Regions from separate parts of the Brevibacillus sp. AF8 genome, predicted to be linked through region 2. Evidence: riboswitches for the same ligand, from Rfam matches in the RefSeq annotation. Region 2 holds a riboswitch; the other holds the start of a gene.
The links. A riboswitch is a leader RNA that binds a small molecule or an ion and turns the genes downstream of it on or off. The one in region 2 is predicted to bind S-adenosylmethionine.
Positions count from the first base shown of each region.

Region 1 (4,312 bases), on a different contig from region 2:
ACCCAGGATCGTCTTGCAAGCAGGCATTGCCTGTTTGATCAAACGAATGCCTTCTACGGTTTCCTTGGCAGAGCCGATGTATTGTTCATCCCCTGTCCCTACTGGAAAGACAAGTGGATCAAAAATAATATCCTGTGGCTTTATTCCATACTGGTTGACGAGAATGTCATACGAACGTTGCGCGACCTCCAGCTTCTTTTCGCGAGTGATAGCCATACCCGCTTCTTCAATCGTTCCGACGACAACGGAGGCACCGAACTTGTGAATAAGCGGAACCACTTCCTCAAATCGATCCAACCCGTCTTCCAGGTTAATTGAGTTGAGAATGGCCTTCCCTTGCGAATAGCGAAGTCCCAGCTCCATGACCTTGGCATCTGTCGAGTCGATCATGAGCGGTGCTTTTACTTTTTTCACGATGAACTGTAGGAATTTTTCCATATCTTCGTATTCATCACGGTCGGGGTCAGCCAAGCATATATCGATGACATGTGCACCACGCTTTACTTGGGCTCGGGCAATATCAGACGCTTCTTCATAGTGACCAGCTGCAATCAGATCACGAAATTTTTTGGAACCGATGACATTGGTCCTCTCCCCTACGAGCAAGGGACGATTGTCATCTTCGACGTAAACGACCTCGATCCCGGAGACCGCGCTCAGCGGTTCTACAGCAGCACTGCGCGGCTTGCAGTCTTTCAATGCTTCTGCCATCGCTTGAATATGGTCAGGCGTTGTTCCGCAGCAACCGCCAGCGACGTTTATCCAGCCCTGTTCCGCGAACGCCCGCATTTTCGAGGCAAGTCCCTGTGGCGTTTCATGATAATGACCGTTCTCATCTGGCAAACCTGCGTTCGGATAACAGCTGACCGCACATTGGGCAATTCCTGATAGTGTCCGCAGATGATCACGCATGAACTCAGGTCCTGTCGCACAGTTCAGACCTATAGAGACAGGCTTTATATGCTCCAAGGAGACGTAAAACGCCTCGATATTTTGGCCCGCCAGCGTCGTGCCCATCGGCTCAATCGTACCTGACAGCATCACGGGGATCTCCTGTCCAAGCTCTTCAAAAGCTTTGCGAATCCCGATCCCGCCAGCCTTGACGTTCAACGTATCTTGCGAGGTTTCTAAAAGAAGAACATCGGAGCCGCCGAGAATCAGACCTTTTGCCTGACGATAATATGCCTCGATCAGTTCTTCGAAGGTGACACCGCCTGTCAACGAAAGGGTTTTGGTCGTCGGTCCCATGGCACCTGCTACAAAACGCGGCCACTCCTCCGTGGAATAGGCATCCACCGCTTCTCTGGCCAAGCGAGCTGCCGCTATATTGATCTCAAGGTCTTTCTCTGGCACATCGTACTCGGCCAAAACAATGGAAGCAGCACCAAACGTATTTGTCTCGACGATGTCTGCGCCTGCCTCTAAATATTTCTCGTGAATGGAACGAATCACATCTGGTCTGGTCAAGTTCAGGAGTTCATTACAGCCATCATAGGCTTCACCGCCGAAATCATCAGCAGTCAGATTCGCCTGTTGAAGCATGGTGCCCATTGCACCGTCCAGAATCAGAATTTTCCGGGAAAGCTGTTCGCGAAAAGTTGGTTTCATTGACGTGCCCCTTTTCTCCCTTGCATCTGGGTAAATAAAAAAATCCTCTTCTTTGAAAGAAGAGGATTTGTCAGCAGATACGAAAACGCCTGAGACATCCTCTTATCTTTCAAAGCACGTAGCTTTGCTGGAATTGGCACCGGATTTTTACCGGTTGCCGAGGCTTCATCAGGCCAGTCCCTCTGCCTCTCTGGATAAGAGTCGTACACTTGTCATTTAGTTGGTTTGCGAAATGTCTTGAATGTTTGCAAGTATCTTAACACCCCTTTTGTCTCCCCGTCAATTGTGAATTGTCTATTTTTTACTGAGCTTCTCTTCTTACCCGCCCATTTTTGCCTAAGTGGGCATCCGCCCAGTCCAATATCGGCATTCGTGTATAGACTGGAGTATAACGGAAAGGAGGGGAAACAAAGATGAGTACATCTTTCTGCGGTAACGGATTCTTCGGTGACTGCTTCGCAATCGTGCTCGTGCTGTTTATCCTGTTGGTTATTATCGGGTGCTCGTGTGACGACTGTTAGATAAGTGTAAAAAAGGCTATCCCAAAAGCCATCAGGAATGGCTTCGGGATAGCCTTTTTTTCTTGTTATTTGGTGATGATCTTGCCTGTCACAGCATCCAGAGTAATATATTTGAACGCCAGCTTTTCGTCACTCCACGGCACATACGCCAGCTTTGGTTGAGCTAATTTTTGCCCATCCACATCTCTCCTCAAATAGACCAGCTTTAATGGCATGACTCGTAAATACGCCTCAACAGCCTTGTCTTTCGAGACGATCTCGTCGGATGCTGGAAGCTCCACCAACTCGTGCGTCTCTCTGTAGTTTTCGAACTTTGTCACTTTGCCAGAAGACGGATCGACTGTTACTGAATAAGCCGCTTTCGGCCAGCGATCCTGTACTGGAATGCCATCCTTGCTCATGAGATATCTGAATTCCCATTCGCCCGAAGACACAGGATTCGTTTCGTCTGGCTGTATGACTTGCGCCAATTGCACTTCTTTTATGCCTGGATCAACGTATTTAGGCAGAAAGGCAAGTGCAGCCTCTTCCGCTTGCTCGCGTTTGACTGTCACTGCTGTATCGGATCGCGGTGACCCCAGCCCGACGACACTGCCTGTTTCTGCGAGAACTTCTACGCCGATATACTTGTCATTTTTATCATTCCAGACGTATTCCTTGCGTCCGTCACGGTTACTCTCTCTATAGGTCGAGTCATCCACTTGTATGCCGAATTCCGCTTGCAGCAACGCTTTTGCCTCATCCTTGGAGCGAACCTTGACGTATTCCTTTGGAGATTCGATCGGATGTGCTTCCTTCGTATTCAACTGATCATAAGCAAGCCCGTTATCTCCCGTTCCATACACCATCTTGCCATTGGTCGCGTCGATATACCACTCCTGACCATCTTCACGTCCTCTTTGCATGAAGGAAACAGCTGGTGTGTACTCCAGAATGGGCTGCCACATATCCCCTTGATTTGATTGTGGCTGTATTCTCGGATTCTGCACGTACCGAAGCTTCATATGCTCGCTCAGCTCTTTGATGGCTACCTCTTCTGACACAGCAGTCGATACATCCGGGTACTGCGACGGCTCAAATGATTCGAGCCCCTTATTGAAATATTCGAGGTGGCCAGAGTCGGTTGTTTCGATGCTTATTTCATCAGACAACACCGGCATCCCGTTATAGTATCTCAGGTACAATCCCGGATGGTTGGCGTCCAACAACCGATAGTTCTCGCTATCAGCCCCGAGCAGCTTGTTCAGGAACTGTCGCTCTTGCTCCAATGCTTTTGCTCCTTCTGCTCTTTTCTGGCTCTTTGCTTCCTTTTCATCCTTAAACAGAAGCCTATAATGTTCCAATGCTTGACCATTGCCAGTGATCACAAGAGAAACTTCATGACCCTCTTTGTTCGTTTTCCCCAAAATGAATGACATGCCATCGTGGTTCTTTTCTTTATCCAAAAGAAGAAGGGATGGGCTCAAATCGGGCATGGCATCTGTCAGCTTGGTGAAAAAGGCTTGTTCGCTCTTGTTCAATCGCCCGAAAAACGCGACTTGCTCACGTTCGTCAATTCCAACCGACAATACGTCGAACGGAACGGGCTGGCCGTTTTCGATCCGTTGATAATTCACGCTCATCCATGGGCCTTTTACCATATGCTCGTCGGTGTAGATCTGAGTCTCGACGAGCTGATAGGTCTTACTTTCCTCCCCCAAAAAAGCTTGAAGAAATGCGCTTGCTGCTTTCGCCGCAGTCTTGGATGATGGCAAGTTTATCTCCTTCTGTTCTTTCCGCTCACCGTTTATTGTAAAGCTCTCAATTTGTCCTGTCTGTGTATCATAGACAACATTGGCACGCGCAGTATCCCCTTCCAGTAAAGTTAGTGCACTGAATCCATAGCTTGTACGATCCACTCTTATTGTCATCTTGCTCAAGGCTGGAATCACTTTTTTCAATGGTAAGACGGCATCTTCCGCCGACACCATTACACTGTTCTGATTTGCCTCTTTATTATTTGTTTCCGTAGCAGTCGTTGCAATCGCATTCGTTACATTTTTGCCATTTGGCAACTGTGGAAACCAGCCTTGCTGGTGCATTCCCACAGCAGTAACCGCCAAGCAAGCTGCCAGCGAACCAGCCACGAAAATTCGGTTTCGATTCTTGTGTTTATTCTTTGCAATCGCATCTCTGATCCGCAA
Region 1 covers NZ_JAGQDN010000002.1:122,773-127,084, reverse strand. Annotated here, with positions in the region: gene metH (methionine synthase) at 1-1,608, opposite strand, end outside; SAM riboswitch class I at 1,708-1,809, opposite strand; gene KB186_RS03660 (YjcZ family sporulation protein) at 2,022-2,129, shown strand; gene KB186_RS03655 (YcdB/YcdC domain-containing protein) at 2,195-4,312, opposite strand, start outside.
Region 1: another riboswitch for S-adenosylmethionine. It lies ahead of metH (methionine synthase); the one in region 2 lies ahead of KB186_RS21005 (MetQ/NlpA family ABC transporter substrate-binding protein).

Region 2 (4,312 bases):
TACGGTCTCCCCTTAAGATAGATCAAAAGAGAAAATCCGAACGATTGCGTCAGGTATTCAGTTCTGATTCAGCTAAAATAACATTCGTGATCGCCCACTGCGTAGGCGCATCATAGTCCCTCAGCACGGCTTCCAACGGCAACCCCATCTCTTCTTCCAGTCGTTCTCTCAGTTTCTTCTTATAAAGAAGGGACATGCGAAAATCGACTTCGAGCTTGAGGGCCGGCGCTTCTCCTTCCAACGCTTGTGAGCGCGGAGAGCGACGATGCTTGGCTTGGAACGTAATCATCTGGTTTTCAATCGTGACTCGGAGCAAAGTCGTTCCAAATCCGAACAACTCTTTTGCTATCTCATTATAGATGGCAGACAGCTTTTTTCTGGTTTCATTGGAGTCCACGAGAGTCATGTCATCACCTGCGATAGCTGGCATAGAGTTCATTCGCTCTCATTATACAAATGATTTCCCGATTCTTCAATAGAATATTCGTATTTAGATCAATTTCATATAATTGCGTGAATTGATCTACCGGGATTTACCGGACAGGGGACTATGCGATACCTTCTGCCCCTCCCCCCTTTCAGGGTGGGCAGTTCTCTCGTGGTCTGTCAGAAAATTAAATTTCAGATTTTTCTATCCCCACTTGGAGGCGAGTACAACGCCAAAAAAAACATCTCGATTCACCATAAACAGTGAACCGAGATGTTTTTTCGTTTTTGGTATTTTGTTATGTGTTACAGCTCATTCTGGTGTTGTGCTATTTTAACTGCAACTTTACCTTCCATGTTCTCATCTGACGAAAGCGAAACTGTATGCGAACCAGTTCCCCAAGGCGAGCTACTTATTTCAAATTTTTGATTACCATAAGGTGGTACTCTAAAGAACATTTTCTGACTACCGGATGAATCAGTAACGGACACTTTGATCTCGTAGGTTCCACTATTATATACCCACACTTTAACCCAACCATAGCCCTCTGGAATATTAAAATTTTTGGAATCCGTTTTGGCATTCTTAATTGGAACGTCGTCAATCGGTCTTTCAGATCCCATAGGTTCCAATAACTTCATAAAAGATTTTGCGGAAGTATCCGGATATTTAACCTGATTAACCTTAACGTGACTCTCCGGATATTTTTCTTTTACAACTGCATCATGTGATGATGCCATAGCACTAGATCCAATAGATAGACTGCTAAGTAAAAGAGCTGCTGCAATTGTACCTTTAACAGATCTTTTCATAATAATCCTCCATCACTAGTAATTTGGAATTATCTTCCTATTAAGTATATTACATGGCAATAAATGGAAAATCAATAATTAATATGGAAAATATTCAAAAAATGACAGACTCTCATCCCGCCCGATTGGTGGTTGTACAGGAGTAATGCGAAAGGAAGGTAGAATCACCACATTTTTCGCAAATATCACATTCATTTGAAAAAAACTTTGACATCCACGTTGGTGCAAGATATAATCCAACTATTCGAATAAGGATTAGCGATTTTATCTTTCGTTAAAATTTCATAGCACATTCTCTTATGAAGAGAGGTTGAGGGACTGGCCCTATGACACCTCGGCAACCTATCGCAAACGATATGGTGCCAAATCCAGCGGAATTTATTCCGACAGATAAGAGAGGTATTGTTGCAGTGTGTTTACATACTCGCAGTTTTCGCCTCTTCTGTCGGAAGAGGCTTTTTTCGTTTCCATCTTACATCCAGAGAAAAGGGGTATTTTCATGAAAAAGACTGGTCTACTGCTCACTACACTGCTGCTCGCTGCATCGCTCGTAACGGCTTGCGGTGGTAAACAAGAAGCTGCGCCTGCTAACGGTGGCACTGCTGCTGAACAAACCTCACTCAAGGTCGGCGTCACTGGCGGCCCGCACGAAGAGATTCTCAACAAAGTAAAAGAAGTCGCCAAAGGCAAAGGACTCGACGTCGAAGTCGTCGTTTTCAACGATTACGTACAGCCGAACCAAGCTCTCGATAAAGGAAATCTCGATGTAAACAGCTTCCAAACCATTCCGTTCTTGGCGAAGTTCAATCAGGATCACAAAACAAAGATCGTCGAGGTCGGAAAAACCGTGACGTATCCAATGGGTCTTTACTCCACCAAGCATAAAAAAGTCGAGGATATCCCGGCAGGCGGTGTTGTCGGCATTCAAAACGACCCGACCAACCGAGCACGCGCATTGCTGCTCTATCAGGCAGCTGGCTTGATTAAGCTCAAGGATGGCGTGGGTGACAACGCAACACCATTGGACATCGTGGAAAATCCGAAAAATTTGCAATTCAAAGAGCTGGAGGCTGCTTTCCTGGCACGCTCGCTGAATAACGTAGAGGTTGCTTCGATTAATACGAATTTCGCAATGGAAGCTGGCTACTCTCCGAAAAAAGACGCGATCTTCGCTGAGAAGGCTGACTCTCCGTACGTGAACATCTTGGCAGTCAACGAAACCAACAAAGACAACCCTGCCGTCAAAAAGCTGGTGGACATCTACCGCTCGGAAGAAGTGAAAAAATTCATCGACGAGCGTTTTGAAGGAGCTGTACTGCCGTCCTGGTAAGATCGACGCCAGGAACATCAAGAACAACAAGGAGAACTCGTTATGATACAGCTAACCGATATTCATAAGTCGTATCAAGTAGGAAACAAGCAGGTAAAAGCATTGAAGGGCGTATCCCTGCAGGTGGAAAAAGGGCAAATCTACGGGGTGATCGGCTTTAGCGGAGCGGGGAAAAGCACCCTGCTCCGTACCATCAACCTGTTGGAGAAGCCAACTAGCGGTTCTGTGATCGTCAATGGCCAGAACATGCTGACCCTCAAGGAAAAAGAGCTGCGGCAAGCTCGCAAAAAGATCGGGATTATTTTTCAACACTTCAACCTGCTCTCTTCCTATAATGTCTTTGACAATGTGGCGGAAATCTTGCGGATGAATCGCGTCCCCAAAGATGTCATTAAGCGCAAGGTAGAAGACCTTCTCGGCTTGGTTGGCTTGTCTGATAAAGCAAATGCTTATCCTTCTCAGCTATCCGGTGGACAAAAGCAACGGGTGGGCATCGCTCGTGCGCTTGCGACTGATCCGGAAATCCTGCTCTGCGACGAAGCGACTTCCGCTCTCGACCCGCAGACGACCGAATCGATTCTCGAGCTGTTGCTCGACATCAATCGAAAGTTTAACCTGACTATCGTGCTGATTACACATGAAATGCAGGTCATCAAAAAAATCTGCGACCAGGTAGCTATCATAGAAAACGGTGTCGTCATCGAGCAAGGCTCTGTTCTGGATGTGTTCAGCAATCCGCAAGAGCAAACGACCCGCAATTTTATCAAAACGGTTTTTGACGATCAGGTACCACAGGAGATTTTGTCCAAGATAAAAGAAACCGGACCCGTTTCCAAAATTGTTCGCGTTGCCTTTCGCGGAGATGCCGCTCTCGATCCAGTTCTAGGCACCTTGTCCGCACACTTTCCGATTAGCACCAATCTGTTGTACGGCTCGATTACGACCATTAAGGGAACGGCGCTCGGCATTTTGCTATTGCACATTTCTGGTGAAGACCAGCCCATTCAAGACGGCATTCGCTTCTTGCGGGAATCCGTCTACCGCGTAGATATTGTGTCACCAGAGGAGGTGCGGAGCTAATGGAGCGTCTGATTGAAATGATTCCGGTATTCGGGCAATCCCTGCAAGAGACTGTCATCATGGTCGGGTTTTCGTTGTTCATTGCGACATTGATCGGGATTCCGCTCGGGATTTTGTTGGTCATCACACAGGCGAATCACCTTTTCCCGAACAAGATCATCTATCACACCCTGAATACGCTCATCAACATTGTGCGTTCACTGCCTTTTATTATTCTTATGGTTGCGATCATTCCTTTTACGGAGTTGATCGTGGGCACCTCGATTGGGATTGAGGGAGCCATTGTGCCGCTCATCGTCTATACGACACCTTACATCTCACGCCTGATGGAAACGGCCCTGCATGACGTAGATCGCGGCGTGATCGAAGCGTACCAAGCGATGGGCGCATCCCGGACGCAGATTATTTTTCGCATCATGCTGCGTGAAGCACGACCTGGCATCGTCCTCTGCCTGACGATTGCGACCATCGGTTTGATCGGTGCCACTGCTATGGCGGGCGCAGTCGGTGCCGGTGGATTGGGCGATCTCGCCTTGCGCTACGGCTACCAGCAATGGGACATCGAAGTCATGATCATTACCGTCATTATCCTTGTCGTCTTGGTCCAGCTCATTCAATCGTTGGGTAACTGGGCAGCCCGAAAACTGAAAAAGAGCGCGTAAA
Region 2 covers NZ_JAGQDN010000018.1:90,059-94,370, forward strand. Annotated here, with positions in the region: gene KB186_RS20995 (Na-translocating system protein MpsC family protein) at 50-406, opposite strand; gene KB186_RS21000 (hypothetical protein) at 733-1,239, opposite strand; SAM riboswitch class I at 1,534-1,636, shown strand; gene KB186_RS21005 (MetQ/NlpA family ABC transporter substrate-binding protein) at 1,739-2,569, shown strand; gene KB186_RS21010 (methionine ABC transporter ATP-binding protein) at 2,612-3,649, shown strand; gene KB186_RS21015 (methionine ABC transporter permease) at 3,649-4,311, shown strand.